3 regions of the Salinicola sp. DM10 genome follow, and region 1 is predicted to be linked to each of the others. Evidence: predicted binding sites of a transcription regulator. Region 1 holds the regulator's gene; each other region holds the start of a gene.
What was found. The regulator LexA, encoded in region 1, represses DNA repair genes until DNA is damaged. The targets are predictions, from matches to a motif close to TACTGTNTANNTANACAGTA.
Positions count from the first base shown of each region.

Region 2: a site for LexA is predicted at 3,621-3,640, ahead of J0A90_RS09595 (putative DNA modification/repair radical SAM protein). Genes of this name have one in related genera too.
Region 3: a site for LexA is predicted at 1,884-1,903, ahead of J0A90_RS04105 (DUF1654 domain-containing protein). Genes of this name have one in related genera too.

Region 1 covers NZ_JAFLEN020000001.1:569,072-579,253, forward strand. The annotation lists gene ppsA (phosphoenolpyruvate synthase) at 1-280, opposite strand, end outside; gene J0A90_RS02625 (pyruvate, water dikinase regulatory protein) at 533-1,366, shown strand; gene J0A90_RS02630 (hypoxanthine-guanine phosphoribosyltransferase) at 1,464-2,036, opposite strand; gene nagZ (beta-N-acetylhexosaminidase) at 2,105-3,121, opposite strand; gene J0A90_RS02640 (TetR/AcrR family transcriptional regulator) at 3,198-3,854, opposite strand; gene lexA (transcriptional repressor LexA) at 4,139-4,786, shown strand; gene dinB (DNA polymerase IV) at 4,799-5,860, shown strand; gene purU (formyltetrahydrofolate deformylase) at 5,914-6,762, opposite strand; gene J0A90_RS02660 (ribonuclease J) at 7,077-8,678, shown strand; gene J0A90_RS02665 (H-NS family nucleoid-associated regulatory protein) at 9,008-9,298, opposite strand; gene moaA (GTP 3',8-cyclase MoaA) at 9,459-10,182, opposite strand, start outside.
Region 2 covers NZ_JAFLEN020000002.1:173,197-183,378, reverse strand. The annotation lists gene J0A90_RS09605 (MFS transporter) at 1-1,394, shown strand, start outside; gene J0A90_RS09600 (ATP-dependent DNA helicase RecQ) at 1,543-3,576, shown strand; gene J0A90_RS09595 (putative DNA modification/repair radical SAM protein) at 3,729-4,988, shown strand; gene J0A90_RS09590 (TIGR03915 family putative DNA repair protein) at 4,996-5,979, shown strand; gene J0A90_RS09585 (multidrug ABC transporter permease/ATP-binding protein) at 5,984-7,666, opposite strand; gene J0A90_RS09580 (LysR family transcriptional regulator) at 7,878-8,783, opposite strand; gene J0A90_RS09575 (zinc-dependent alcohol dehydrogenase family protein) at 9,009-10,034, shown strand; gene J0A90_RS09570 (AEC family transporter) at 10,165-10,182, shown strand, end outside.
Region 3 covers NZ_JAFLEN020000001.1:915,764-925,945, reverse strand. The annotation lists tRNA gene J0A90_RS04110 (tRNA-Gly) at 1,347-1,420, shown strand; gene J0A90_RS04105 (DUF1654 domain-containing protein) at 1,628-1,867, opposite strand; gene J0A90_RS04100 (hypothetical protein) at 2,107-2,424, opposite strand; gene J0A90_RS04095 (hypothetical protein) at 2,836-3,132, shown strand; gene J0A90_RS04090 (YqaE/Pmp3 family membrane protein) at 3,338-3,496, shown strand; gene J0A90_RS04085 (DUF6314 family protein) at 3,659-4,126, opposite strand; gene J0A90_RS04080 (EamA family transporter) at 4,144-5,031, shown strand; gene J0A90_RS04075 (DUF1853 family protein) at 4,970-5,998, opposite strand; gene epsC (serine O-acetyltransferase EpsC) at 5,982-6,728, opposite strand; gene J0A90_RS04065 (cell wall hydrolase) at 6,760-7,416, opposite strand; gene J0A90_RS04060 (antibiotic biosynthesis monooxygenase) at 7,440-7,763, opposite strand; gene J0A90_RS04055 (LysR family transcriptional regulator) at 8,030-8,953, shown strand; gene J0A90_RS04050 (VOC family protein) at 8,988-9,860, opposite strand; gene J0A90_RS04045 (aminotransferase class V-fold PLP-dependent enzyme) at 9,946-10,182, opposite strand, start outside.

The sequences.
Region 1 (10,182 bases):
GCGTATCGATCACCCAGCCGCGAATCTTTTCACCCACCTTGGCCAATGTCTCGGTATCGTCGACGTCCAGCGTGGCGAGTTCGGCATTGATGCGGTCGTTGAGCCCTTCGTGCTTGAGGAATTCGCGATACGCGTGTGCCGTGGTGGCAAAGCCTCCCGGCACGGTGACGCCGGCATCGGCCAGATTCGAAATCATCTCGCCGAGGGAGGCGTTCTTGCCGCCCACCCGCTCGACATCGCCCATACCCAGCTGATCGAAAGTGATGATGAAGGGTTCCAAGGTCCTCTCCTGCTCGTTTCGGCTGACGTTGCGGCACGTCCTCTGCGCCTCGCTGGAGCCAGAAGCTAACAGCCGCCCCCGGGCGGCGCCAGCAGTTTAAGGGCGTAGGGTTTGGAGTATTTCTACAAGAATCCGGCCTTTTCCACGGTTCTTGTAGTCAGCAGGGGGATTCGCGCCGACGTGGTCACAAGTGGTTGCCTGAACAGGAAATCCGGGTCGACAATGGCCTATCCACGCCGAGGAATGCCCACCATGACACGCACCGCCTTCTTCATCTCGGATGGCACCGGGATCACCGCCGAGACACTGGGACGCAGCCTGCTGTCGCAGTTCGAGAATACCGATTTCCACCTGGTCACCAAGCCGTACATCGACACCCTGGACAAGGCGCGCTCGCTGGTCGGCATGATCGAGGTCACCGCCGAGCGCGACGGCGTGCGCCCGATCGTCATCGACACCATCGTCGACCAGTCGGTGCGCGCGATCGTCGCCGAGGCGCCGGCGTTCATGGTCGATATCTTCTCGACCTTTCTCGCCCCGCTGGAGGAGGAGCTGGCGACCCACTCCACCTACACCGTCGGCCGCGCCCACGCCATGGGACGCGACGATGTCTACATGCACCGTATCGACGCGGTGAACTTCGCCCTCGATAACGACGACGGGGCACGCACCCATCAGTACGAGGAGGCTGACATCATCCTGGTCGGGGTGTCGCGGTGCGGCAAGACGCCCACCTCGCTCTATCTGGCGCTGCAGTTCGGTATCCGCGCCGCCAACTATCCGCTGACCGAAGACGATCTCGACGAGAACGGCATTCTGGCGCTGCCGGCATCGCTGGCCAAGCACCGCCACAAGCTGTTCGGCTTGACCATCGATGTCCGGCGTCTGGCCGCGATCCGTACCGAACGCCGCCCCAACAGCCGCTACTGTTCGATGGACCAGTGCATGCAGGAGATCGAGCAGGCCGAGGCGCTCTACCGGCGCCAGAACATCCCGTTCATCGATACCACACGCTTCTCGATCGAAGAGATCTCCACGCGGATGATGAACGAGACGGGCTTACAACGACGCTTCAGCCCCCGCTAGCGGCAACGGCGGGACGCGGAGCAGAGCGCGGGACACCGGCGGGAGAGGCGGCGGGCCGCGATGGAAAGCCTCAGCGGCGGACGCACTGCCTCCAGGCTTACAGGTTCTTGGGCGCGAAGATGCCGGGGGCGTTGCGCCAGTAGCCCTTGTAGTCCATGCCGAAGCCGAACACGTAGCGATCGACCACTTCCAGACCGCAGTAGGTCGCCTTGAGATCCGGGGAGGCCTTGCGGTCGTGCTGCTTGTCGACCAGCACCGCGGTGGAGAGGCTCGCCGCGCCCGCCTCACGGCAGTAGTCGAGAATCGCTGCCAGGGTCGCCCCCTCGTCGAGAATGTCGTCGACGATCACCACATGGCGCCCGGCCATGGGGATTTCCGGAGAGACCCGCCAGAACAGCTCACCGCCGCGGAGCCCGCCGCGATAGCGCGTGGCATGGAGATAGTCGACCTCGAGCGGGAACCCGAGCCGGGTCAACAGGTGCCCGGTGGTGATAAGGCCGCCGTTCATCACGCAGTAGAACACCGGCAGCTTGTCGCCGAGATCGCGGGTGATCGCCGCGGCCATCCGGTCGAGGGCCTGCTCTACCTGGGCCTGGTCGATCAGACAGTCGGCGTTGTCCATGACCTCCTGCATCGAGTTCAGCGCGTCGGGGAGCGTAGATTGAGTCATCGTATTCCGTATCAATAGCAGTCGGCGGCAACCGGCAGAGCCGGCGCCGCCTGGGGACAGAGGGCGGATCACTCCGCCTCGTTGAGGGCTTCCAAACGGGCGTGGGTACGCCGCCAGCGCGAGATCACCGCCAGCGACTCGAGGCTCGGCCGGGCGCGGGCGTAACGCAGCTTGGCGATCCGCGGCGCCTGGCGTCCGCTACACGCATCCACCACCTCCCGCGCCGCCGCGGGGTCATTGCAGATCACCGCCATATCGCAGCCGGCGGCCCAGGCCGCCTCGGCGCGCGCCGCCGGTGATCCGGCAGCGTGGGCCGCCGCCATGGTCACGTCGTCGGAGAAGATCGCGCCCTTGAAGCCGAGCTCTTCGCGCAGCAGCCCCAGCCAGCTGGGCGAGAAGCCCGCGGGGCGCTCGTCGAAGGCGGGAAAGATCACATGGGCCGGCATCACCGCGTCGAGCTTGCTCGCCAGCCGCGCGAAAGGCACCAGATCGTGCGCGCGCAGCGCCTCCAGCGAGCGTGGGTCACGGGCCACCGCGTGGTGGGAATCCTGCCGCGCACCGCCATGGCCGGGAAAGTGCTTGCCGATGGCGACCATGCCGGCATCGTGCAGGCCATCGATGAAAGCACCGGCCAACGCCACGACCACCTCCGGGTCGGGCGAGAAGCTGCGCGAGCCGATCGCCGGCGACTGGTCGTCGTCGAGGTCGAGCACCGGGGCGAAGGTCAGGTCGAAACCGCACGCGGCCATCTCCATGCCCAGCAGCCAACCGGTATCCAGGGCCAGGGCCAGCGCGGCTTCCGGCGACTCGGCGAACTGCCGCCCCAGGGTCGCCATCGACGGCAGTCGGGTCACACCCTGCTTGAGCCGCTGCACGCGCCCGCCCTCCTGGTCGATGGCCACCAGCAGGTCCGGCCGGCAGGCGCGAATCTCGCCGATCAGCGTCTGGGTGGTTCCCGCATCCGGGGTGTTGCGCGCAAACAGAATGACGCCCCCGACCTCGGGGCGCGACAGCAGCCGCCGCTCTTCCTCACGCAGTCGAGTGCCCTCGACGTCCAGCATTACCGGACCCAGCGGTTGTGTCATAGCCGTTACCTGAAACCGTGAAGCGCCCGATTCTAGACGACCCGCCAGCGTCATGACAGAGGTCGGCGCCGCCGCATCAGCTCACTGCGGTCTCCGCCGGCTCCAGCGGTGCCAGCATGGCGGCCGCCACCACCGGCTTGAGGCGCCGGATCAGGTCGCGCACGGTGACATGCTCGTGATACTCGGTGTCGGCGATATCACGCAGCGCATCCAGTCCGGAGAGCGTGAATACCACGGTCCCGAGCATGAAGTGGAGGCGCCAGAAGCGCTCCGCCTCCGGCAACCCTGGCGTGGCCAGACGCAGGCAGGCGACGAAGCGGTGAAAGGTTTCGCCGTAGTGCGCCTGAATGTAGCGCCGCAGATGCCCCTGGGCCTGGGTATAGGCGAGCCCCAGAAGCTTCATGAAGATCTTGAGACTGTGACGCTCCGCCGGGACCTCGAGCACGCTCTCGGCAAGGCGCTCGAGCAGCACCTCGAGCGGGATGGTCTGCCCACCGTAGTGGCGCTCGAGCCCATCGAGCGCAAGATTGAGGCGCTCGGAGAAAGGGTCAAGATAACGCGCGAAGACCGCCTGGATCAGCGCCTTTTTGGAACCGAAATGGTAATTGACCGCCGCCAGATTGACCTTGGCCCGGGTGGTGATGTTGCGCAGCGACGTCTCGGCGAACCCCTTCTCGGCAAACAGCACCTCGGCGGTGTCGAGAATGCGGGTCACGGTGTCGGACTGGGCCATGGACTACCTCTTTCCTGTCGCCATCGGCCGCGGTTGGCTGACATTCCATCCACCGGCCGACGCCTGTCGAATCAGCTAAAAAACGCCTGTTTTAAACGCTCTCGAATCTAACCACTCCCGACGCAACGACACAATCGCGGCAAACGTCGAAGGCGCCCTGCCGCTCTGCTTTCCTTGCCCACCCTTTTCCCTTTCCCTCCCCCCCTTTCCCTGCCCCGCATGACTGGATACAATTCCAGACTGTATACATGACCAAGCCCTGACAGGCCTCGGGGAGACGCCCAATGTCGAGACCGCTCACCGCCCGGCAGCAGAACGTCTACGATTTCATCGTCAAGACGATGACCGAGTTCGGCTATCCGCCCACCCGCGCCGAGATCGCCAAGGCGCTGGGATTCCGCTCTCCCAATGCCGCCGAAGAGCATCTGCGTGCGCTCGATCGCAAGGGTGTGATCCGCATGATCCCGGGCACCTCCCGCGGGATCCGCCTGCCCGCTGCGGCGAGCACTCCGGAACCTCTGGAGCCCGCCGAAACCGGCCTGCCGATCGTGGGTAACGTCGCCGCCGGCAGCCCGATCCTCGCCGCCGAGCACATCGACCGCTACTGCCCACTGCCGCCGGACTACTTCGCCCCCAGGGCCGACTACCTGCTGCGTGTGCGTGGGCTGTCGATGAAAGACATCGGCATCCTCGATGGCGACCTGCTCGCCGTGCATCGCACCCAGGAAGTGCGCGACGGCCAGATCGTGGTCGCCCGGCTCGACGACGAGGTCACGGTCAAGCGCTTCCAGCGGCACGGGCGTCGCGTCACCCTGCTGGCGGAGAACGCCGACTTCGCCCCCATCGAGGTCGATCTGGAGCATCAGCAGCTGGATATCGAGGGTCTCGGCGTGGGCATCATCCGCGGCGGCAACGGCCTGGGCCTGCAGTAGCCGCCAGCGGCCATGCGCAAGATCCTCCACGCGGACTGCGACTGCTTCTACGCCGCGGTGGAAATGCGCGACGACCCCGGGCTGCGCGACCTGCCGCTGGCGATCGGCGGCAGTGCCGACAAGCGCGGGGTCATCGCCACCTGCAACTATCCGGCGCGGCGCTACGGCATCCATTCGGCGATGCCCACCGCACGCGCCCTGCGTCTATGCCCCGAGCTCAAACTGCTCAAGCCTGACTTCGATCGCTACCGCCGCGTCTCGCATGACATTCAAGCGGTATTCCACGAGCTGACTCCGCTGGTGGAGCCGCTCTCCCTCGACGAAGCCTATCTCGACGTCAGCGAGGTCACCCGTTTCCAGGGGAGTGCGACCTGGATGGCGCACTGGCTCAAGCAGGAGGTGCTCGCGCGTACCGGCATCGTGGTCTCGGTGGGCGTGGCACCCAACAAGTTTCTGGCCAAGATCGCCAGCGACTGGGACAAACCGGACGGCCTGTTCGTGATTCCGCCCGCACAGATGGCGAGCTTCATCGAGGGTCTGGCGGTCGACAAGCTGCATGGGGTCGGCCCTGCCACCGCCGCCAAGCTGGCGGGACTCGGCATCGCCACCTGCGCCGAACTGCGCGCGCGGCCGCTGGAGCAGCTGATCGACGCCTTCGGCAAGTTCGGCCAGCGCCTGCACGAGCTGGCCCACGGCATCGACGACCGCCCGGTCAACGTCACCCGCGAGCGCAAGTCGGTCAGCGTCGAAACCACCTACGACAGCGACCTGCCGGACCTCGCCCAGTGCCACCAGGCACTGGCACCGCTGATCGCGCGTCTCGACGAACGCTTGGCCCGCCACGGCAACCCCGATATCGGCAAGCAGTTCGTCAAGGTGCGCTTTCACGACTTCACCAGCACCACTCAGGAGACCGGCGCCCGCGGCGTGATCCACGCCCGCTTCCATGAGCTGCTGGAGAGCGCCTGGCAACGCGGCGAACGCCCGGTGCGCCTGCTCGGCGTCGGCGTGCGTCTGGCGCCGGAGGCCGAACAGCGCCAGCTCAGCCTGTTCGACGGCGAGCGGCCGGCCTGACGCCGCAGACGCGACGCCCGCCATGGGCACAGGAGAAAACGCCGTCCATGGGCTCAGGAGAAGACGACGGTCTTGTTGCCGTGGATCAGCACGCGGTCCTGCAGGTGCCAGCGCAGGCCACGGGCGAGCACCGCCTTCTCCACGTCACGCCCCAGCCGAACCAGATCCTGGGGCGTATGGCAGTGCGACACCCGCTGAATGTCCTGCTCGATGATCGGCCCCGCGTCCAGCTCCTGGGTGACGTAGTGGCAGGTCGCACCGATCAGCTTGACCCCGCGCTCGAACGCCTGGTGGTAAGGCTTGGCGCCGGCGAAGGACGGTAGAAAGCTGTGGTGGATATTGATGATGCGTCCGGCGTAGCGCTCGCACAGCGCCGGCGGCAGGATCTGCATGTAACGTGCCAGCACCACGCTGTCGGCCTCGGCCGCATCGATCAGCCGCTCGACCTCGGCGAACGCGGGCGCCTTGTCGGCGGGGTCGACGCTCACCCGATGGAAGTCGATGCCGTGCCACTCGACGAGGGCGCGCAGATCGTCGTGGTTGGAGATCACGCAGGGAATATCGCAATCGAGCTCCCCCGCCGACCAGCGGTAGAGCAGGTCGACCAGACAGTGCGACTCACGCGAGACCATCAGCACCACGCGCTGACGCCGGCTGGCGTCGCTCAGCCGCCAATCCATCGCGAACTCACGGGCGATGGTCTCGAACTCGGCCCGGAAGGCCGCGGCGCCCAGCGCCTCCGATTGAATGTCGTAACGCATGAAAAAGCGCCCGTTATCCAGGTCGGAGTGCTGGTTGGCCTCGATAATGGAGCCCCCCTGGGCGGCGATGAAGCCCGAGACGCGGGACACGATCCCGACCCGGTCGGGGCAGGAGACGATCAAACGATAATTGTGCGGCATAACTCACGCTGACAGGGTCGATGAAACGAAAAGTCGCCGCGCACCGAGAGGACGCGACGACGCAACCTGCCTCGGTAGCGGCGGCACGACACCCGCCGCGCTCGGGGCGGCAATATTGTACCCGATTCGCCGTGGCTGCGGCGCTCGCCTTTACGCGCGCCGATCCCGGTTTGAGCGGGCCGAGAACGATGCCTTATAGTGAGACGAGACTTTTCCCGTTAAGGAAGCCGATGTTTCGTCCGCGCGCGCAGATCCGCCCCCGTACCTATCCGCCCCTGTTATTTCATCCGTTGGGCGGCTGCGGTGAAATCGGCATGAACCTTTCGCTCTACGGCTACGACGATCACTGGATCGCGGTCGACTGCGGCATGATGATCCGCCAGGATCTGCCCGACGCCCCGCTGCAGATTCCCGACGTGGCCCACCTGGCGGCAGAGGGCATGATTCCCGAGGCGGTGTTCATCACCCACGGCCATGAAGACCATATCGGCGCCCTGGCCTGGATCTGGCCCCACTGGGGCTGCCCGGTCTATGCCACGCCGCTGGCGATCGAGATGCTGCGTGCCAAGTTCCTCGAACGCGGTCTGCGCACTGATGCGCTGCGTCCGGTGACGCCCGGCAGCAGCGTCGAGCAGTCCCCCTTCAAGATCGGCTTCGTGGCGGTCACCCACTCCATTCCCGAGAGCTGCGCGCTGGCGATCGAGACGCCCGGCGCACGCGTACTGCACACTGGCGACTGGAAGCTCGATCCGGCGCCGCTGATTGGCCCGCCGATCGACTCGCGCCCGTTCGAGCGCCTGGCGCCGCTGGATCTGGTGGTGGCCGACTCGACCAATGCCGACGTCGAAGGCCACTCGCGCAGCGAGTCGGAAGCTGGCGCCGCGCTCGAGGCGGTGATCCGCGAGTGCCGTGGACGAGTCGCGGTCAGCTGCTTTGCCAGCAACCTCGCGCGCATCCAGTCGCTGGGGCAGATCGCCGCGCGCTGCGGGCGCCGCGTGGCGCTGCTGGGTCGCTCGATGGAGCGCATGGTCGCCATCGCCCGCCAGCTCGGCTATCTCGAGGACTTTCCGCCCCAGGTGCCGACCTACGATCTCGGCTATCTGCCACCGGAAGAGATCTTGATCATCGCCACCGGCAGCCAGGGGGAGCCACGCTCGGCCTTGTCGCGACTGGCCCAGGGACGCCATCCGCTGCTGGATCTGGAAGCGGGCGATCACGTCATCTTCTCGGCGCGCGCCATCCCCGGCAACGAGCGCCCTATCGAGCGCCTCAAGAACGGCTTCAAGCGCCTCGACGTGCATATCCACGACGAGCACTCGGACCCTGCGCTGCACGCCTCGGGGCATCCCGCGCGGGACGAGCTGCGCCAGCTCTACGGCTGGCTCAAGCCACGCCTGCTGCTGCCGGTGCACGGCGAGCTGACGCACCAGGAGGCCCACCGCGAACTCGCCGAAACCCTCGGCATCGCGGTGCCGGAGCGGGTCGTCAACGGCGACCTGCTGGCACTGGAGAACGGCACGCTGAGCCCCCGCCGCCACTTCCATCTGCAGCCGACGCTGCTCTCGCCGCGCACCCGCGCCGGCCGGCCCGGCGCAGCCAGTACGCCGCGCCGCGCTGCCAGCTCGCTGTCGATCGCACTCACGCTGCTGCCGACCGAAACCGGCTGGACGCGCATCGGCAGGCTACTGTGGGACAGCGAGAGCGCACTCGACCTAGACGAGGAGGCCCTGGCGGACTGGCTCGATCAGCGCATCGACGCCATCCCGGCGGAGTCCCTGCTGCAGCTGCGTCAGCAGCTGTTCGCGCCGCTCAGCGAGTGGCTGAAGGCACATCTGGCCAAACTGCCGGAGCTGCATCTGCAGCTGATGCCGGCGGATCCGCAGCCCGAACACGAGGTGCGCACGGCCTCCGGCTGAATACCCGCTCTCTCCAGGCGTTCAGGCGTTCACCTGGGCGCACGAAAAACGCGCCGGGCACAAGCTCGGCGCGTTTCGGCTGGACAAGAAAGCTACTGCGATGGCGGAAAGGAGCTTGTCGCCCCGGCATGGCAATGTGCGGTGGCGTGATGCTGAATCGACGGCTTTTGCCTGCGGAATCCAAACGCTAGCAGTATACCAAGGGGCGCGGCGCCGGGCGCCAAAGCCCTTTCGATATCGCCCCGAACGCGCCACAGCTCCTCGCTACTCGCACCCGCCAGCTTCTCACTTCATCCGCTCGCATCGGCTGATATCGTCCCGGCCAGCGATCAGGCTTTGCTGGCGTTCTTGGGCGGACGTCCACGCCGCTTGCGCGGCTGTTCGCCGACCAGGTCGTCCATCGACAACCCGGCATCGTTCATCGCTTCACGAATCTCGGCAAGCTTGCGCTGCTTGTCGGCTTCTTCTTGCTGGCGCTGGTGATCTTCATGCTGTTTTTGCTCGATCACTTCATTGATGACTTCGGACAACTTGTGCAGTTGCTCCATGCTCAACTGGCGAGCAGCGGCGCGCGCCACATTTTTATTGCGCGCGATACGTTCCAAAGATTCCGTGGACATCGTCCCTCCTTACCATGCGCATTACCGGCTTTGCGCCGAATCATTTTCAGAAAGTATATTCCCGAGGCATAGTTTGGCAAGGATTTAAATCAAAAAAAGGCCGGCACAAAGTGCAGACCTTTTAATAATCGGCGACACTCGTGCCGGGTGGCGAAGTCGATTAGCCACCCGTCATATTCATGAACCTCACGACCTGCACATCGCCATCGGTAGTGAAGTGATGTCGCTCCGGCTTGAGCGCCATGGCCGCCACGATCTGCTCCTTCAACGGTTCGAGTTCACCGGGATAGCGGCGCAGCGTGTGGCGCAAATCGACCGAGTGCTCGTTGCCCAGACAGAGCAACAAGCGCCCCTCCACGGTGACCCGAACACGATTACAGGTGCTGCAGAAGTTGTGGCTATGGGGCGAGATGAAACCGATTCGGCTGTCGCTGTCGTGCATGCGAAAATAGCGCGAGGGACCGAGCGAAGATTCGGCAGAAGGCAGCAGCGCATGCCGGGTTTCGATCCGCGCCTGGACAGCGTCGCTGGAATAAAAGGTCTCACCGCGCGAGTGATCGGAGACATCCCCCAGCGGCATCTCTTCGATAAAGCTGATATCCAACCCTTCCGCCCTGGCGAAGTCGACCAGGTCGAGAATCTCGTCGTCGTTACGCCCCTTGAGAACCACCGCGTTGAGCTTGATACGCTCGAAGCCGGCATCCTGAGCGGCGTGAATACCGTCGATCACCTTGGCCAGATCGCCGGTACGGGTGAGACGACGAAAACGCTCGGGATCGAGAGAGTCGAGGCTGATGTTGAGCCGCGACAGGCCGCCGCGCTTGAGCGCCACGGCGTGCTTGCGCAGGCTGGCCCCGTTGGTGGTCATGGCCAGTTCGCGCAGG
Region 2 (10,182 bases), on a different contig from region 1:
TTCTCGGTCTGCTCTCGCCGCCCCTGCTGCTCACCTCGATCCTGTGCGTCTCGATCGGTGCGGCGATCACCACCCCGGCCTGGCAGGCGGCGGTCAACGAGCAGGTGCCGCGCAATCTGGTCTCCAGCGCCGTGCTGCTCAACAGCGTCAACTACAACGCCGCGCGTGCCATCGGCCCGGCCATCGGCGGGCTGCTGCTGGCGGCGGTGGGGCCGGCGTGGATCTTCCTGCTCAACGTGCTCTGCTTCTGCGGCCTGCTCGCCGCGCTGTGGCGCTGGAAGCGCGCGGTGCTACCCAAATCGCTGCCGCCGGAGCGGCTATGGGAGGGGGTCAAGGCGGCGCTGCACTTCGTGCAGTACTCCAGCGTCACCCGCCTGGTGATGCTGCGCGCCTTCATCTTCGGCATCTCGGCCAGCGCGATCTGGGCGCTGCTGCCGCTGCTGGCGCATCAGCATCCCAGCGGCAGCGCCTCGCTCTACGGCTATATGCTGGGCGGGCTGGGGATCGGCGCGATCGCCGGCAGCACCCTGGTCAACCGAGCGCGCCAGCGCCTTGGCAGCAGCCGCCTGATCAGCGTCGCCGCCATGCTGCTGGGCGGGGTGATGCTGATCCTCGGCGGGGTCGACCAACTGTGGCTGCTGTTCCCGGCGCTGGTGATCGGCGGGGGCTGCTGGATCGCCGCGGTCGCCTCCTACAACTCGGCGGTGCAGGTGCTGGTGCCGGACTGGGTCAAGGCCCGCGCGCTGGCACTCTACCAGACCGCGCTCTACGCCGGGCTGACCCTGGGCTCGCTGCTGTGGGGCCAGCTCACCGAGGGCCTGGGGGTGCACCTGGCGCTGCTGCTGGCCGGCGCGCTGCTGCTGATCTCGGCGCTACTGCTGTTGCCCTCGCGGCTGCCCGATCTCGATGCCAGCGGCCTGATCGAAGCGCCGGAAGCGCACACCGAGCGCCCGGACTTCGAGTTCGACCCGGCCCGCGGTTCGGTCATGGTGACCATCGAGTACCGCATCGATGCCGAGCATCTACGCGACTTCGCCCGCGCGGTGCGCCCGCTGCGCAAGCTGCGCCTGCGCAACGGCGCCAAGCGCTGGTCGCTCTATCGCGATATCGTCGACCGCGACCTGTGGCAGGAAGTCTTCCTGGTACCCAACTGGCTGCAGCATCTGCGCATGCTCGACCGCATGACCCTGGGCGACCGCGCGATCATCGAACGCGTCACCGCCCTGCATACCGGCAACGAGCCGCCGCGGGCGCGCCACGGGGTCAGCTACCGCTCCTCGCGCCACGCCCAGGCGACGCTGACACCGACCCAGACCCAGCCGCCCGATGAGAAGGCCATGGCCGCCAATCCCAGCGCGGCCCCCTGGCCGCAGCGCGACGTCACCACTCGATAGCCGAGCGGGCACGCCGGCACTTGCCAGCGCGCCTGCCGTGCGCGCCGCTGACACGGCAGCGACCTGCAAGCGTCACCCGGGCGTGCGATACTGCGCCCCCGCAGCGCCGGGCCGGCCGCGCTGCATCGGCCAACCCAGGGAGCCCGACATGACCCCAGAGACCGCTCGCCAGACCCTCAAGCGCGTCTTCGGCTTCGACGATTTCCGCGGTGGCCAGGGCGCGGTGATCGAACGCGTCATCGGCGGCCGTTCGACCGCGGCGATCTTCGCCACCGGCGCCGGCAAGTCGCTGTGCTATCAGCTCCCCGCGCTGCACCTGCCCCACCTCACCCTGGTGGTCTCGCCGCTGCTGGCGCTGATGCAGGACCAGCTCGGCTTTCTTCAGCGCCACGGCGTGGCCGCCGCCAGCATCGACTCCACCCAGGACCGCGACACCGTGCGCGAGATCATGGAGCGGGCGCGGCGCAACGAGCTCAAGATCCTGATGGTCTCGGTGGAGCGGCTCAAGAACGAGCGCTTCCGCCACTTCCTGCGCCAGATCGCGATCTCGCTGCTGGTGGTCGACGAGGCCCACTGTATCTCCGAGTGGGGCCACAACTTCCGCCCGGACTACCTCAAGCTGCCCGACTACCAGCGCGAGTTCGATATCCCTCAGGCGCTGCTGCTCACCGCCACCGCGACCCCGGCGGTGATCGCCGACATGCGCGACAAGTTCGCCATTGCCGCCGAGGACGTGATCACCACCGGCTTCCACCGCCCCAACCTCGAACTGCTGGTCGAGCCGGTGCCGGCCGACGAGCGTCTCGAGGCCCTGGCGGCGTGGCTGGCGCCGCAGCAGCAGTCGGGTGCGGCCGCGCCCACCATCGTCTACGTCACCCTGCAGCACAGCGCCGAACAGGTCGCCCGCGATCTCAGCGCCCGCGGCATCGCCGCGCGGGCCTACCACGCCGGGCTCGACAGCGAGACGCGCGACGCCATTCAGCAGGGCTTCATGCACGGCGAGCTCGCCTGCATCGTCGCCACCATCGCCTTCGGCATGGGCATCGACAAGGGCGATATTCGCAACGTGGTCCACTACGACCTGCCCAAGTCGATCGAGAACTATAGCCAGGAGATCGGCCGCGCCGGTCGCGATGGCCAGCCTTCGCGCTGTCTCACCCTGGCCGGCCGCGACGGCCTGCGGGTGCTGGAGAACTTCGTCTACGGCGATACCCCGGAGCGCGCCGGCATTCGCCACGTGCTCGGCGAGATCGCCGCCGCCGGCGCCGGGCCGGAGCGCCAGTGGCCGGTGCTGCTCAACACCCTCTCGCGCGATAGCAACGTGCGCCTGCTGCCGTTGAAGACGCTGCTGGTGCGCCTGGAGATGCACGGCGTCATCGCCCCGCGCTACGCCTACCTGGCCGAGTACCGACTGCGCTACGTCGAGCCGGCAGAGGCGCTGGTGGCGCGCTTCGAGGGCGAGCGCGCTGACTTCGTGCGGCTGATCGTCGACAACGTGCCGATGGCGCGCACCTGGGGCACGGTGGATTTCGAGCGCCTCTATCAGGCGGGGGCGGCGGCCGGCATCGACGCCTCGCGAGGGCGAGTGATCACGGCGCTGGAGTACTTCCAGGAGAAGGGCTGGGTGGTGCTGGAAGCCAAGCGCATGACCGATGTCTACGAGGTGCTGACGCCCGCGTTCGACATCGACGGCCTGAGCGAGACGCTGCTGGCCGAGTACCAGGCGCGGGAGGCGAGCGAGATCGCCCGGCTGCACGCCATGCTCGATCTGTTCGAATCCACCACCTGCCTGACCTGGCGCCTGGCGGCCTATTTCGGCGAGGCGCCGCCGGCGGGTACTACTGGCTGCGGCCACTCGGTCCAGGCCGCCCGGGGCTGCGGCCATTGTTCGGTATGCCACGGTCATATCGCCCGCCTGCCGCCGGCACCGCCGCTGCCCGAGCCCGATGCGCAGACGCTGCAGCAGGCGCTGGCGCCGTTCATCACCCACCACCGCGACACCCTGGGCGAGGCCCCCGGCCCCCAGCGCATGGCGCACTTTTTGTGCGGGCTGGCGATGCCGCTGTTCACCCCGCTCAAGGCGCGCAAGCTGCCGGGGTACGCGCGCTTCGAGGCCTATCCCTACGCCGAGATCCGCACGCGCTGCGAGGCGCTGGCGGCGGCAGGCGAGACATCGGCCTGATACGCACCGGGCCTATCCGGAGACGCAAATACTGTATGCAAAACCACTGTTTTTGAGTACAGTATTTCGAACTAAGCTCCCCGATCGCGGCAGCCACCCTGACAGGGTCGGCCCGCCACCGGGGCTGCCGTCTCCCCTGCTCGAGGTGCGCCATGGAGCTGATCGACAAACTCTCCATCCTGGCCGATGCCGCCAAGTACGACGCCTCCTGCGCCAGCAGCGGCGCGCCCAACCGCAGCTCCCGCGGCAAGGCCGGGCTGGGCGCCTCCAGCGGCATGGGCATCTGTCATAGCTTCACCCCTGACGGCCGCTGCGTCTCGCTGCTCAAGGTGCTGCTGACCAACTTCTGCCTCTACGACTGCCAGTACTGCATCAACCGCCGCTCGAGCAATATTCCGCGCGCCCGCTTCACCCCGGAAGAGGTGGTGCGGCTCACGCTCTCCTTCTATCGCCGCAACACCATCAGCGGGCTGTTCCTGAGTTCGGGCATCATCCGCTCTAGCGACTACACCATGGAGCAGTTGATCCAGGTGGCCAGGCTGCTGCGTGAGACGCATCAGTTCCGTGGCTATATCCACCTCAAGGCGATCCCCGAGGCCGACCCCAAACTGCTGGAAGAGGCCGGGCGCTATGCCGACCGCTTGAGCGCCAATATCGAGCTGCCGACGCTCACGAGTCTCAAGACCCTGGCCCCGGAAAAGGAGCTGGGTACCATCCACTCGGCGATGGGGCAGATCCGCCAGGGCATTGACGCCGCCAACGACGCGGCCACCCAGGACGCCAGACAGCCACCGCGCAGCGCCAACCCCAAGCGCCTGGCGCCGCGCTACGCCCCGGGCGGTCAGAGCACGCAGATGATCGTCGGCGCCGATGCCACCGACGACCGCACCATCCTGCAGTCCGCCGAGCAGCTCTACCGCGACTTCCGCCTCAAGCGCGTCTACTACTCGGCCTTCAGTCCGATCCCCGAACGCCCCGCTGGTCTGCCCCAGGCGGCGCCACCGCTGCTGCGCGAGCATCGGCTCTACCAGGCCGACTTCCTGATCCGCGGTTACGGCTTCGCCGCCGCGGAGCTGCTCGGCAAGCCGGGCAATCTGGAGCTGGAGATCGACCCCAAGCTGGCCTGGGCGCTGACCCATCGCGATACCTTCCCGGTCGATCTCAACCGCGCCGAGCCGGCGCTGATCGCCCGCGTGCCGGGGATCGGCCTGAGGAGCGTACAGCGGCTGGTCGAGCTGCGCCGCCAGCGCAAGATCCGCTTTCAGGATCTGATCGCGCTGCGCTGCCGGGTGGAGACCCTGCGCCCCTTCGTGGTGACTCAGGACTATCGCCCCGCCGATGGCCAGCGCGACAGCGCCCGCCTGCGCCAGCAGCTGACCGCGCCGCAGCCGGCGCAGATGGCACTGTGGTGAGCCCGCGATGACGCCTGCCCCGTCAGCCGGTGCCATGCCCTGGGTGGTGCCCGCCGCGGACTTCGGCCAGTGGCGCGACGCTGCCCGGCGCCTGCTGCAGGCCGGTGTGCCGCCGGCGGCAGTGGTGTGGGAGGATGCGCACGAACGCCAGGAGGATCTCTTCGCCGACACCACCGCCGGCGCCGTCAGGCTGCCCGAGCCGAGCGTGGCGCCAGCGCCGGTAAGCATCGGCCGCGAGGACCTGGCCCTGCTCGAACGCGCCTCACGCTACCGTAGCGGCGGCGGCGAACAGAACCGCTGGGCCCTGCTCTACCGGGTGATGTGGCGCCTGCACCACGGCGAGCGCGACGCCACCCACGCCGCCGACAGCGATGGCCGCGTGCTGCATCAGCGCCGCCATGCGGTCAAGCGCGAGGCACACCATATGCACGCCTTTCTGCGCTTTTATCGCGACGCCACGGACGCCGACACGGCGGATATCCGGGGTACCCAGGACGCCCCTGGCGGAGAGAGTTTGCATGGCAGAGAGGATGACAACTCAGAGGAAGAGTCCCAGGCCAGCTTTATCGCCTGGTTCGAGCCGGCCCACGACGTGCTCGACCTGGGCGCCGAACACTTCGCCGACCGCCTGGGCGGCAACGCCTTCCTGATCGCCACCCCACGCGGCGGCGTGGCCTGGGACGGCCAGCGGCTGGATTATCGCACGCCCTGCCCCGCGGCCTGGGCCACCCGCGCCCGGGCTGCCCAGGCCGCCGGCGCGGATGATCAGCACGCGCTCTGGCGCACCTACTTCGTCAGCACCTTCAATCCGGCGCGGCTCAATCATCGGGTCATGACCCAGCACATGCCGCAGCGCTTCTGGCGTCATCTCAGCGAAGGTGACCTGATCCCCGCGCTCGAAGCCCGCGCCCGCCACGGTGGCCGCCGCCTGGCACAGGAGGCGAGTGTCGGCGAGCGTAAGGGCAAGACGCTACCGCCGGCACGCCGCTAGGCGCTCAAGGAGAGGCGGTATCGATCCGCGCCACCGCATCTCGACTGGCGAGGTCGCGCGCTTCGCCGGTGAGCTCGAACAGCCGGCCGTCGCGCATCTCAAGTAGGCGATCGGCTTCGGCAAAGTAGTGGTCGTCATGGCTGATGGCGAACACGGTGATGCCGAGTTCGCGGAAGCGCGGCATCAGTTCGCGGTAGAAGACCCGACGGAACTGCGGGTCCTGATCCGCCGCCCACTCGTCGAGCAGCAGGATCTGGCGCTGCTCGACCAGCGCCATCAGCAGTGCCAGGCGCTTGCGCTGCCCCTGGGAGAGTTCGGTATCCAGCACCTGGCCATTCTCGAGCTCGAGCTTGCGCGCCAGCTGCAGCGTCTCCAGCCAGTTGTCGAGCAGCGCCGGATCGGCAGCACCGCCGCGCGGCCCCATCAGCCGGTCGAACTGATGGAAGTCGGTATAGACCGCGGCGAAGCGTTGACGATAGCGCGGCCACTCGGCCTCGGTGACCGTCACACCGTCGACCTGGATCTCCCCCGCATGCGGCCGGTAGAGCCCGGTCAGCAGCTTGGCCAGGGTCGACTTGCCGCTGCCGTTGCCGCCGATCAGATAGACCTGCTCGCCGCGGGCGAGTTCGAGGTCGAGCGGCCCCACCGCGAAGCCCTCGCGCCCGCCACGCTCGGGGTAGCGATAGGTGACCCCGCGCAGCGCCAGCGTCTGCCACTCGCCGTGCTCTTCGACCAGGTCGAAGGAGGGCCGGTAGGGCGCCAGTTCCAGCTCGCGCAGCTTGTCGAACGAGACCTGGGCGGTGATCAGGGTCGGCGTCGCGCCCACCGCCTGGATCAGCGGCGAACGCAGGAACAACAGCGTCAGCGAGAAGGTGGCGGCGACCGCGGTATTGGACCAGCCCAGACCGTTGGCGAGGAAGAACACCACGCCGATGGCACCGAGCATCATGATGTTGGTCCAGTTGCCGGCACTCAGATGGCAGGTATCGGCGCGGATGATGTGGTCGCGGTAGGTGCGGGCGTGGGCGTCATACACCTCTTCTAGTAGATGTCGCGCGCGGTCGCGGTTGAGCGACAGCTCCTTGCGGCCGTGGATCACCGTCTCGTAGTCGCGATAGAGGCGGTCGTCGGTGGTGCGGGTGATATGGATATGATGATAGACCTGAGATACCAGCCACCACCCCACCAGCATGGTGATGGCGATCCACACCGCGGTGACCATCAGCAGCGGCGGCGATAGCCAAAACAGATAGGCCACCGAGGCCAGGGTGATGATCACCCCCTGGACCAGCTCCGGTAGCCGCACGAAGGCGATGGTGATATTGCGGATATCGCTGGACAGGCTGGCCAGCAGATGCGCGCTGCCGAGCTGCTCGAGGCGTTCGATGTCGGTGTCGAGAATGCGCTTGATCAGGCGCCCGCGCAGGCGATAGACGAAGTGATGACCCAGCGTGGTGAGCGCCAGCTGCGAGCCCAGGGTCACCGCCAGCAGCAGCGCCACCAGGCCGATGAACGGTACCAGGGTGGTCAGCACGCGGCTGTCGCCGGCGCCGGCCTCGGTGGCGATCAGCGCATGGTTGATGAAGGCGATCACGCCGATTCCCAGCGCCGCGCTGAGCAGGCTGAGGAGCATGACGCCGACGAACGGCCAGCGGTAGTGACGGAAGACGACGCGCAGTAGTTCCATGCCGATCCTGTGGGTGGCGAAAATGGCTCCGCCCGTGGGACGGCCGGCAAGCGCGAATGATTCTGATCTTCACTCGCAAAGTCAAGCCGCGTCCCGCGTCGCCTCTGGAACGCTTTTCACCCCCGCCCTTGGAATGCCACAACCGATAGACGACGTGGGCCCATTCGCCTGCCCCCGACGCCCATCGTCGGATGGGGGTGGACATGCACGCTCAATCGTCGGCGAACATCATCTGAATCCGCGAGCGCAGCCAGCGCTCGGCGGGGTCGTTGTCGTAGACGCTCTGCCACACCATGCTCAGCGGCGAAGGGTCACGCGCCAGCGGCAGCTCGTCGACGCGCAGCCCGCCCTGGGCGGCGAGCACGTCGGCGGCGTAGTCCGGTACCGTGGCGAGCATGTCGGTCTCCTGCAGCAGCGAGGCGAGGCTGTTGAACTGCGGCACGGCGAGCACGATCCGGCGCTGGCGCCCGTGGGCGGCCAGGAGATCGTCGACATAGCCGTGCAGATCGCCATCGAAGGAGACCAACACGTGGGGTCGCTCGCAGTAGTCGTCCAGGGTCAGCGCACCGGGGCGGCCATCGGCGCGCAGCACCTTGGCCCGGGAGCGGCGCAGGATCTTCTGCTTGGCGTTGGCCGGCAGATCGCGAGCGTAGCCGGCGGCGACGGTGATCTCGCCGGTATTGAGCAGTTGCGGCATGAGGTGGAAGTCGGCCCGGCGCACCACCAGCACGATACCCGGCGCTTCGGTACGCAGGCGCTTGAGCAGCGCCGGCAGTAGCGCGAACTCGATATCGTCGCTGAAGCCGACGCGAAACACCGCTTCGCTGCTGGCGGGGTCGAAGCTGCTGGTGCGGCTGAGCACGCTGGAGATCGCATCCAGCGCCGGCTGCAGCTGATCATAGATCTCCAGCGCCCGCGCCGTAGGCACCATCTGGCGCCCGGTGCGCACCAGCAGCGGGTCGCCGAACACGTCGCGCAACCGCCCCAGCGCGGCGCTGGTCGCCGGCTGGCCCAGGAACAGCCGCTCCGCCGCCCGGGAGACGCTGCGCTCCTGCATCAGGGTTTCGAAGACCACCAGCAGTTTGAAGTCGACACCACGCAGGTCGCTTCGATTCATCACCCACTCCCTTGCCTAGCCCTTCGCATCTCCCAACACACGGCAGCGGATCGCTCGCGCATGGCGCAACCCCCGGCACCTGGGTCCGAGGGTAGTGGCGGCGAACGCCGGCGTCTCATCGCGGTTATCGATACGCTTTATAGCCAGTATCGATGATCGAGCATAGTGTGTCGCGGTCATCATCGATAGAGTCGGACAACAGATTCGGAACGTCCGAGGTGTGCCATGTCACGCACGATACAATTTCAACGATTCGGCGGTGCCGAGGTCCTCGAAATCATCGATTCCCCTGAGCGGGAACCCGCTGCCGGGGAAGTCGCGATCGCCACCGAGGCGATCGGGGTCAACTGGCACGATGTGCTCTGGCGGCGCAATATGGGGCCGACCCGCGCCACCCTGCCCGCGGGTCTGGGTACCGAGATGGCCGGGCGCGTGGTCGCCGTCGGGCCCGACGTCGAGGCCTTCCGCCCCGGCGACCGGGTCGCGTCGATCCCCGCCTTCGACCCCAACCGCTACTCAACCTACGCCGAACACACCCTGCTCCCGGTGGAGGCGCTGATCGCCTACCCGAGCCAGCTCTCGGCGCTCGAGGCGAGCGTGCACTATCTGCCCTCTCTGGTCAGTTGGCTCGGCTTCCGCGAGGTCGCCGCGTTGGAACCCGGCGAGACCGTGCTGATCACCGGCGCCTGCCATATCGGTGGCCCCTACGCGGTACAGGTGGCCCACGCCCTGGGCGCCCGGGTGATCGCGGCGACGCCCCACGAAGGCGCCATCGACTATCTGAAGTCGCTGGGCGCCGACGCGGTGGTGCATACCGAGACCCAGGACCTGGTAAAGAAGGTGACCAAGCTCACCGACGGCAAGGGCGTCGACGTCGCCCTGGATGCCCTCGGTGGCCCCCAGTTCAACCTGCTGGGCGAGGTGATGGCGCCGCGCGGACGGCTGATCCTGTATGGTCTGCTCGGCGGCAACGAGACCTCGTTCCCGGCGCAGGCGGCGTTCCGCAAGAACATCCAGTTCCACGTCCACAGCCTTTCCAACTTCAGCGGCAAGCCGGAGCTGGGCATTCCCCAGAACCGCCCGGCGCTGGCGCGGGCGATCGCCGACGTCGAGCGCATGACCCTGGCCGGCGAGCTGCGCCCGCAGATCGACCACTGCTTCGATTTCGGCGAGGTGATCGAAGCGCATCGCTATCTGGAAACCTGCGCCAATCACCATGGGCGCATCGTGCTCGAGGTGACGCGGAGCTGACCGCCATCGCGGTGGCGGCGGCCGGGGGCTGCGAATTGACGCCGCCGCGGGATTGACGACAATGGCGCGCCTGGACCCTGCCGGCCTTGTGCCCGGGTCGTATCGTCACCGCTGATGGGGAAACGCCCGCATGCTCGCTCAACTCTTC
Region 3 (10,182 bases), 350 kb from region 1:
AGACCTCTTTCGGTAGTGAATTCAGCCCCTTGGTTTCGCCACGAAAGTCGATAATGGCGCGGGGACATCCCCTGCGTACTTACCCGGCCTTCGGGCCGGGTCTTTTTTTGCCCGCGTTTTTCCTGCTACCTGCCATTTCCGTCATCCACGCTACTTCTCGGTCGCCGATCCAGATGCCGCCAGCATCGCCGGTGACTTTGGCGCCTCACCCCAGCCGCTTCGGCAAGCCTCATCCGGTCTGTGCCAGCGCTCATGCCGCCTGCGGCCGTCTCCTGGATGACCTCGTCCGCGCGTGCCCTCGGCGCCAGGGGCTCGTCATCCTTGGGTGGTAATAGCGTCTGCCGATAGCGTCAGATCGAGGGCCGAACACTGCCGATGTTGCCGGGACTGGCTTGATTTGTAAGAGATATCTTACGCAAAATTGAGCGATATCGACCTGTATCCGTCATTCGTGAATTGATAATATGAGCGCTCGTTGTAGATCCTTGATCCCCGGTCTTCTGTCCGGGGATTTTTTATGCCCATTTTTTGCCACCTCAAGTCGAGGGCTGCTCTTTTCGGCTACTTGTCGACCTTGCACGCAAGCGTGAAATGCGCAGCTGCCGATTAACAAAATACTACGTTTCAGTAGAAGCCTGTTTAACCTGGGTTGAGTTCAGCAGCTTGCGGATGCGCGCAAGATAGTGAAGGCGAGATCAGGGTGGATCTCCGGGAGCCGGCCAGGGAGGCTTTGCCAGGGATGCGGGGGCAGGAGGCCGCCGGTAGGTACGGAAGGGAGTCAGCGCTAGTCGGCCCGATCTCAGGATCGGGTCTTTTTTACCCTTGCTGATGGCGGCATCAATAATATAAACATCTAAATCTTATCTAAATTATAGTTATTTCACGCAATTAGATTAGACAGTATTAGAAGTTGACGTTATTCTCTGCGAGTAGGGATACAGCCTGGAATCGATCACGGACGATATTGCCAAGGATGCGGTTGAGCCGCAGTCTTTCAGCAGGATAGGCGCATGCTGATTGAAAGCCCGAGCGCTATCGCAGCGCGCTCGGGCTTTCTCTTATTGCATGTCAGTCAGTCGCGATCACGTTCGGCTGCCACGACCATGGACGATCGCGATGGCCGTGGTCAATCGCAACGGCCGTGGTCAATCGCAACGGCCGTGGTCAATCGCAACGGCCAAGGTCGATCTCGACGGGCGAGGGCTCGAGCTGACACGCGTCATCTTCGGTGGATCACAGACGCATCTACCACGCCGCTGTAGCGGGCCGCCGCCGAGCCTGGCCTACGCTTTCTTGCGCGCTGCGCTTGCCAAACCTAAGTGATTGGAATTATTATCGAAAGCCTTGCGGGTGTAGCTCAATGGTAGAGCAGAAGCTTCCCAAGCTTAAGACGAGGGTTCGATTCCCTTCACCCGCTCCAATCCAGTGTTCAAACACGTCCAGACACGCCCACCATCTCTCCTGCAGCCCCCGCCACGCCTCGCTTTATCCGTTCAAACTCGCCAAACATAGTTAGTGATAGCAACGCCCATTCTCTATTGCCTGGTTGACTGTCAGCCCTACACGCGGCCATCACGCAACGCGACTAACTAAGAGTGCCGTCTGCTGACGGATATCCGGCTCGCGCTCAGGCACTCTCCGTGGCTCGGGCGCGCCAGCTCAGCAGGATGTCGTCGGCGGTGATCGAAATGACGCTCACCGCCGCCTCACGCGCCAGGCATGCCATCAGTCGAGACCAGTCGTCCTGCGTTTCGCCGGGCTGGCGCATGATGACCAGCTGCTGGCGCCGATGGCAGGTGGCGCTCTGGATGGCGCGTGAGACGCGGCGTGACAGCCGCTCGTAGGGCGAGGGAAAAGCGAGAATCATGACGTCTCTCACCTGGTGGTGTATTTATATACAGTATAGTTGGCGACGCTCGATGGCGTAAAGCGATCCCCGGCACGAGGGGCCGGGACGGCGGCGCTCAGCGCTTGGTGGCGGGTGCGATCTTATGACTGGGCAGCTCATGGCCGAGCAGCCATCCCGCTCGAAGAACGGGCAATAATGAATGGCGACCACGAAAAAGGGGCCCAGGGGCCCCTTTTGTCACCGATGCACGGCGAGTGTCACTGGCTCTTGATGGCGTCGCCAGCTTCGACGCTGTGCCCTTCGGCGTTGATCTCGTCGAGTGATTTCGAATCTTCGATGTTGGTCGCACCGTCGGTCTCCGACTCCATTGCGTCCAGCGACTGATTGGTGGCAGCGCTGCCGCCGGAGAAGGAGGAGGCATCCTGCTCACCGCTGGCGGTAACACCGGAACCCGGCGCCAACGGCTCTTGGTTGGCCTGCTGGGCATCCTTGAGTGCGGCACTATCGGCCAGTGCACTACCGGCGAGTCCCAGAGTGAGGGCGGCAAAGGCGATGGTCGCGAGTGATTTTCTCATGCCAAATTCCTTTTGTGCTGAGGAAGAATAGGGGGCGATAGCCAGTGGGCTAACACGCCATCACACTGTAGCTGCTTTGCAATCAAGGTATGCGTTCAGTTGCCTCACTAGCGGACTTTTCGGCACGTAAGGCGGAGCTTTGGGCATGATTTCCAGCTTGCGCGTCTGCATGCCGATGATTTCGAGGCGTCGATCCGCGCCTTTTCCGCCAGCGCCATGCTCGCCACGTGGGTGTTCCCGGCGCGGGCTTGAACTCGATCGGCCATGGCGTCATCTATAGTGGTGAGGCGAGCAAGCGTTGGTCATTGCAAAGACATCGCCAAATCAAGAGAGTTGCTGATTTGGCGGTGGGACAACGCTCAGTTGACGTCATCAGTTACTGGACAGCGCCCGATAGGGCAGGAGAGTGTCATGAACGCGCGCGATTATCTGGCCAAGCAGGGTATTGCGCTGGACAAGGAGGAGGATAAGCCGCAGTCGCTCGAAGAGAAAGCCTGGGCACGGGCGCGCGAAGCTGCCGAACATGGCCCGCGCAGCGGCACGCCGCACGATTGGGAGGATTGGGAGCGCTATCACGAGGCGCTGGCGAGTGGCGCCGCCGAGATAAAAGGCAAGCACCGAGCGCGTGACGGTGGGGCCGAAGAGATTGACGCGAATGCTGACGAGAGCGTCGGAGACGCTGGCGCCTCGTCTCGTCACCGTCGTTAGACAGCAGGATTGCGCAGGGCCAGCTATGCTGGTGAGCAGCCGAGCGTATCGACGCCAAGGTGTCGGCGATACGAGTGTCGAGGCGCTGTCGCGTGTCGGTCGGCTACGGTGACGATGGCGGTGAAGAGGCGCCGCAAGGGACTGTTCTATCAATGTGGGCGTTGGCGCTGAAGAGCGCGAACGTGGCCACGGCAAAGGAGGCTACATGGATATCATCCGTATCATCTTCGCCATCATCCTGCCCCCGGTGGGCGTATTCCTGCAGGTGGGTCTGGGCCTGCAGTTCTGGATCAACATCGTGTTGACGCTGCTGGGCTATATCCCGGGCATCATCCATGCGGTGTGGATCATCGCCACGCGCTGAGTCGCGATGAGCAAAGACAGCAAGAACGTATGAAAAAGCGCAGAGGGCCGGTTTCGACCGGCCCTCTGGCGTTTTCGGGGGCTTTGCGTGCGGGTTTCGCGCCCCCTCACGCGAGCACCGTGGGCTCGGCGGGCTCGGCGGGCTCGGCGTGAATCGGGCCGGTCAGGCCAGCCGATAGCGATAGTGCAGCGTCTCGTCCTTGCGCGGGCCCAGAATGCGCCAGGCGAGATCGAAGCCATCGACAAGCAGGTGCAGGCGGGCGCTGTAGGCATCGGCGGCACACTGGTGGTGTTGCTCGCTCACCAGGGTGTCGGCGTCGGCGGCGACCAGGTCGAACAGCGCCACTGCCGCCTCGCGGCCGCGGCGTTCGTGGGCGAGCGCCACGCGCTCGGGTGCTAGGCGCCAGCAGTAGAGGTTGCGCATGGTCACCGGCTGCTGGCCGGCCAGGGTGAAGTGGCCGCTTTCGTGGAAGCGTACGGTATCACCCTCCACCTCGGTGCGTACGCTGCCCTGGCCGTGACCGGACCAGCCGGTGCGCGAGCCGGCGCCGGTCTCGGCGGTAAACGCGAAATGTGTGACTTGGGGCAGCAGGGTGTGCAGCCGTATAATGGCTGTCAACTCGTCTGTCATGAAAAGGTTGACCTTAAATGTCGTATCTCGTCGGCGTCACGCTACTGTGGGCCTTCTCGTTCAGTCTGATCGGTGTCTACCTCTCGGGGCAAGTGGATAGCTACTTCGCCGTGGCGACTCGGATCGTGCTGGCGACGCTGATCTTCCTGCCCCTGCTGCGCCCGCGGGCGATCTCCGGCGCCAGCCGTCTGGGGCTGATGAGTGTCGGCGCGCTGCAGCTCGGCGTGATGTACCTGTTCTTCTATCACGCCTTCCTGCTGCTGAGCGTGCCCGAGGTGCTGCTGTTCACCATCTTCACGCCGCTCTACATCACTCTGATCGATGACCTCCTGGCGCGGCGCTTCTCGCCGCGCTATCTGCTGATGGCGGCGCTGGCCGTGGCCGGGGCGGCGGTGATCCGTTACGACGGCGTCAATGCCGGCTACTGGCTGGGCTTTCTGGTCGTGCAGGGAGCCAATGTCTGCTTCGCTCTGGGGCAGGTCGGCTACCGCCATCTGGCCCGCGGGCTGCCTGCCGGCGTCGCCCATCGCCATCTCTTCGGCTGGTTCTACCTCGGCGCGCTGTGTGTGGCGCTGCCGGCGTTCCTGCTGCTCGGCGACGCCCATAAGCTGCCCACCACCGGGCTGCAGTGGGGCGTACTCGGTTGGCTCGGGGTCGTGGCGTCGGGGCTCGGCTATTTCCTCTGGAACAAGGGCGCCTGTCGGGTCGATGCCGGCACCCTGGCGATCATGAACAACGCGCTGATCCCTGCCGGGCTGATGGTCAATCTGGTGATCTGGAACCGCGATGCCGATCTGCTGCGCCTGAGTGCAGGGGCGGCGATTCTACTCGCCACGCTATGGCTCAATGCGCGCTGGGCGCGTCGCGGGGTGGCAGCGGCAGCGCCGGCGGCCAGCCATCCATGACCACGAACAGGCGGCAGCTACGCCCGTCCGGCAACGTCAGGCGCAGGTGCAGCGGCGACGGGGTGGTGGCGAAGTGACGTTCCAGCAGTTGCCCCAGCGCGGCCAGCGCGAGGCCGGCGCCACGCGGCGGTGCCAGCCAGTGCGGCTTCAGCAGCACCTGGCCGCGGGTCGCCGTTGGTAACGCCGCACATAGCGTCGGCCATGCCCGCTGGTGACACCACAGGCCCTGATAGACATCCGGATTGGCCAGGTCGGGCAGGGCTAGACGCTGGTCCCAGGGGTGGTAGAGGAACCCCGGCATGATGATGCGCTGGTGCAGCGCGGCGCTTGGCACCAAGGCCTCGCGCACGGCTTGCCCGGGCTCATCGCGGGCGGCGGGCAGCTGGCGCTGCGCCAGCCGGTGGCACTTGATCGCCAGCGAGTCGAAGCTGCCGGTGCCGATCCAGCGAGCGGCGTCGTGGCGATCTCCTGGCCCCCGTTCCAACCCGAGGAAGAATTTGATCGCCAGTTCGGCGTGCTCGATCGTCGCCGGCTCGACGCCGCGATAGCGATAGAGCAGGTCTAGCTCACCAGTGATTCGCTTGCCGTCGCGCAGGGTCAGGTTGTGGCCTAGCAGCGTGCTATGCGGTGCTGCGCCGAGGATCCACTGCCACAGTGCTTCGTGGTAGATGCCCAGACGCTGCGAGCGGCGCTGATCGAGATGCTGCAGGAACGCCTCCCGTCGCGGTGCCAGCGCTGCCAGCCAGCGCCGCCGAGCGGTATCGTCCGCCAGGCCGAGCTCGGTCAGGGTGGGGCGGCCGGACACGTTCAGGCGTGCCATGTCAGGAGCGTGCAACAGCCAGGCGATATCGCGCAGCCAGGGCGCGCTGAGGCAGGCCAGATCCTCGCGTAGTGCCGGCGTGCAGGGGTGGAAAGCCCAGGTCGGGTCGGTCGGCGCCGGCGACGCCTGCTCAGCGCGGCGCGGCACGCGGCCCCAGCACCGTGCTGTCGGCCGCCACCGGGCGGGTGACCACGGCACCGGCGCCGATGCGTGCCCGCTCACCCACCTCGATGTTACCGAGCACGCAGCAGCCGGCGCCGAGGAAGGCGCCGCGGCGAATCTTGGGGTGACGGTCCCCGCTCAGCTTGCCGGTGCCGCCCAGGGTGACGCCGTGGAACAGGGTGACATCGTCCTCGACCACCGCGGTTTCGCCGATCACGATGCCCGCTCCGTGGTCGATGAACAGCCCCGCGCCCAGCTGCGCCGCCGGGTGGATATCGGCAGCGAAGGCGTGGGCGGCGCGATACTGGGCGAAGCTGGCGAGATCGGTGAGGCCCGCCCGCCACCAGGCGTGGGCGACGCGATGGCACTGCAGCGCACGATAGCCGGGGAAGAACAGCAGCGGGGTGAAGGGCTCGGGAATCGCGGCATCCTCGCGCAGCAGCACCAGCAGATCGCGCGCCGCGGCCGTGGCGATCTCGGGGTGGGCGGCGAGGCACGCCGCCACCGCGGCATGACACTCGGCGAAAGCCACCTCGACGGTGGCCAGATCTTCGCTGACGATCTCGACCAGGGCGCCGGCGAAATCATCGACTTCGAGCAGGCAGCGGCGGTAGAGCGGGGTCAGCAGCGGATTGCGCCTGGCAGCGCTGCGTGCCGATTCGGCCAGGGTTGGCCACAGGGTATCGCTGCTCGGTTCCATCCATGCCTCGGACATGTGCGCTGCCTCCTCGCGTGGCTCGCCGGGGTCAACCGGGGAGGCGATAGAAATCGAATTCGCGGGTCTGCGCCGTCTTGACCATGTGTGAGGCCCAGGACGGTGTGATGCTGCGCTGGTGGAAGAACACGGCGCCGTGGGTGCGATCCTTGAGCGTACCATTGAGCGCGCGACGTGCGATCTCGCGTGCCGCGGCATACTCCAGCGGCTCACGCGCCTCGTCGGGGCGGCCATCGCACCACCACGAGAACTGGCAGCTGCCGGTCTCCGAGCCCTGCTGTACTACGCCGCATAGGGTCGGCGGGAAGGCCGGGTTGCCCAGCCGGTTCATCACCACGTTGGCCACCGCCTCCATTTCCACCACGCCCGCACCCTTGGCCTCCCAGTAGATCGACCGTGCCAGACAGGTCAGCGCGTCGTCCAGCGGGGCCTGGCCGCGCGGATCGAGCGCGCGTGCGCCCTCGGGCGTTACCCGCAGCGCCGGTGGCGCCGGGCTGGTGCGCGTGTTCTCGACCACCCGCTGCTCCAGCTGCTCGGCCTTGTCGAGCGCGCGCTGCGCCGTTGGCGGCTCGGCGGCGAGCAGTGGAGTGGTGGGGGCGATCACACCCAGCAGCATCCACAGGGCCAGCACCCAGGCACGGGGCCTCGGGGCCTGGGCGAGACTTCGGCGCGCAGGTGTCGACGACATAGGCATCACGCTGGCTGCTGGTGTCAGTCGGCGCCGAGGGTCTGGATCACCTCGAAGCCTTCGAACTTGGGCGGCCCCAGATAGAGCCCCTCGCGGCGGCTCTGGCCGGCGTTGGCGTGGGCGGCGCGGAACGCTTCCGAGTGGGTCCATGCCTCGAAGTCGGCTCGCGAGCGCCAGACGGTGTGGGAGGCGTAGAGCACATGACCCTCCTCGGCGGGGCCGCGTAGCATATGGAACTCGACGAATCCCGGCAGTCCCTGAAGATGGGTTTCGCGTTCGAGCCACAGGGTCTCGAACTCCTCGGTGCGCTCGGGATTGACGCGGAAACGGTTCATGGCGATGAACATCGGATGCGTGGCTCCATGCGGAAAACGGGGGGTAAAGATAAAGGGCGCGGATGATGACAGTCGCGCGCTGCGTCCGGCCCGATAGACCTGACATCGGCAGCGTTCACCATGCCAGCACTCTACGCGAAAAGCGAGATGTGCCCGACCGGGGGCGGCGCACCTCGGGCGTTGACGCACAGTGCCTGCAGGTGTCCTAATCGAGGCAACACTGATCTCGGCACTCCATCATACGAGACGAGCGGCGCGCCCGGCGCCCATGATACGCCATGGACATTCCCCATCAGCGGCTGGTCTATTTTCGCGTCACGGTCGAGTCCGGCTCGCTGCGCAAAGCTGCGGCGCGGCTCGATATCGCGCCCTCGGCGGTTAGCCGCCAGATCTCACTGCTCGAAACCGCCTTCGAAGCGCCGCTGCTCGAGCGTACGCCGCGCGGCATTCGCCCCACCGCGGTGGGCGAGATGGTGCTCGACTACTGCCGCCAGCGCGGTGCGCTGGACGAGCAGTTCATCGCCAGCCTGGAGGCGCATCAGCGCCTGGAGACCGGCACCATCTCGCTGGTGGTGGGAGAGGGTTTCATCGACGATCTGATCGCCGCCCCGCTCAAGGCCTTCGCCGAGCGCTACCGTGGCGTGCGCCTGGATATCCAGCAGGCCGGGACCGATGAGATCATCGAGTCGGTGGTGGAAGACCGCGCGCATATCGGGCTGATGTTCCACGAGCGAGTCCATCCCCAGATTCGCTTCTGGGTCTCCAGCGGCCAACCGCTGCTGGCGATCTGCCCCCGCGACCACGCGCTGGCCACGCTCCCCGAGCCGCTCTCGCTGGAGACCCTGAGCGAGGCGCCGATGGCACTGTGGGAAGTCGGACACGGCGTACGCCGGCTGGTCGACGAAGCCTTCCAGCAGGCACGGCTGCGCCCGCGGGTGGCGATGGAGACCAACTCCATGGCGGTACTGCGGCGCGCGGTGGTAGCCGGCATGGCGGTCACCCTGTTGCCCAGCTTTGCGGTGGCGGATGAGCTCGACAGCCAGAGCGTGGTTGCACGGCGGGTCGCCTGCGCGTCGTTTCAGCACTCCCAGGCGCACATGATCACCCGGGTCGGGCGGCGCCAGCCGCTGGCGAGTCTCAAGCTGCTGCGCCATCTGAGCGCCTGGATGCACGCCTTTCGTCACGACGACCCACGGCGCTGAAGCGCCAGGTTCCTTACGCTACCCGGCGTCGCCCTCACTGCTGGACGAAGCGCAGCAGCGTGCCCAGCGCCTGGGGCGCGATGTCGGCCTGGTTGACGCCCTGAGCGTGGTACTCGACGCCGTCCGCCTCCCACGCCGCCTGGGTCGCATCTAGATCACGACACGCCAGGGACAACGCCACGGCGCGGGGCGGCTGGGGGTCGAGTTCGCCCAGCAGCGGAAAGGTCGCCTCTAGGGTAGCCGGATCGAGCAGATGACAGTCGCCTTTGTGGGTATGGATGACGTAGTGGCGGGCGTCGCCGCGAATCGCCTCGCAGCCATGGATGCGCGCGAAGTGGCCGATATCGTGGGTGGGGTCGTCGCTCACATACCAGATATCGGTGATCGAGGTGGCGCCGTTGGGGTGGCTCTCCAGCGTCGGGTCGATGCGAAACAGCTCCGGGCGCAGCTGCTGGCACAGGAACTGGGTCAGGAACGGCCGCTCGACGTCGTGCAGGATGTCCAGCGCGACGCTCACTTCGGTGTCGCCGCCACTGGGCAGATGCGCCTGGCGGCGGAAGATGATCGGACGTGCGTCGGCGAAGCCGCGCGAGGCGACCAGGGCGTGGTCGCGCTGAATGCTGTCGCTGTCGAGGGCGAGCATGGCGATGCCGTCGCCGACGCTGGTGAGCCGCGCCTCGATCAGGCGCCCGAACTGAAAGCCGTTGTCGTCCTGATAGTCGAGGCACTCAGGGCGGCCGATACCGATCAGCTCGATGAAGTTGTTGCTGAAGAACAGCAGGTGGTTGTCGGTGCCCCAGGGGTGTTGGTGGCGCGCGTTGACGTTGAAGCCGAGCTTGCGCGCCGCAGCCGCGGCATGGTCGAGATCGCCGACGGCGACGAGCGGGTGATCGATGCCGAAGCTCATGGCGGACTCCTGTACTGGGCAGGGTGACGGCAAGAGGATGCGGTGATGGCTCGAGTATATCCGGCTTTGCCTCGGTATACGCTGTTCATGTCAGCGATACCGGCTGTGTGGCGGCGGTCGTGGTGTCTGGTCTGGCCCCCGCCAGCGCGGCCAGGGCGGCGTGAATATCAGCGGCGTCGTTGTGCCAGTGCGGCGCCAGTCGAACCAGGGCGCCGGCCGTCGGCAGGCGCACGTTGAGCGGCTCGGCGGCAATGTTGCACACCTTGGCAGCGATACCGGCGGCGCTCAGGCGCTGGGCCACCACCAGCGGCTGCGCCTCGGG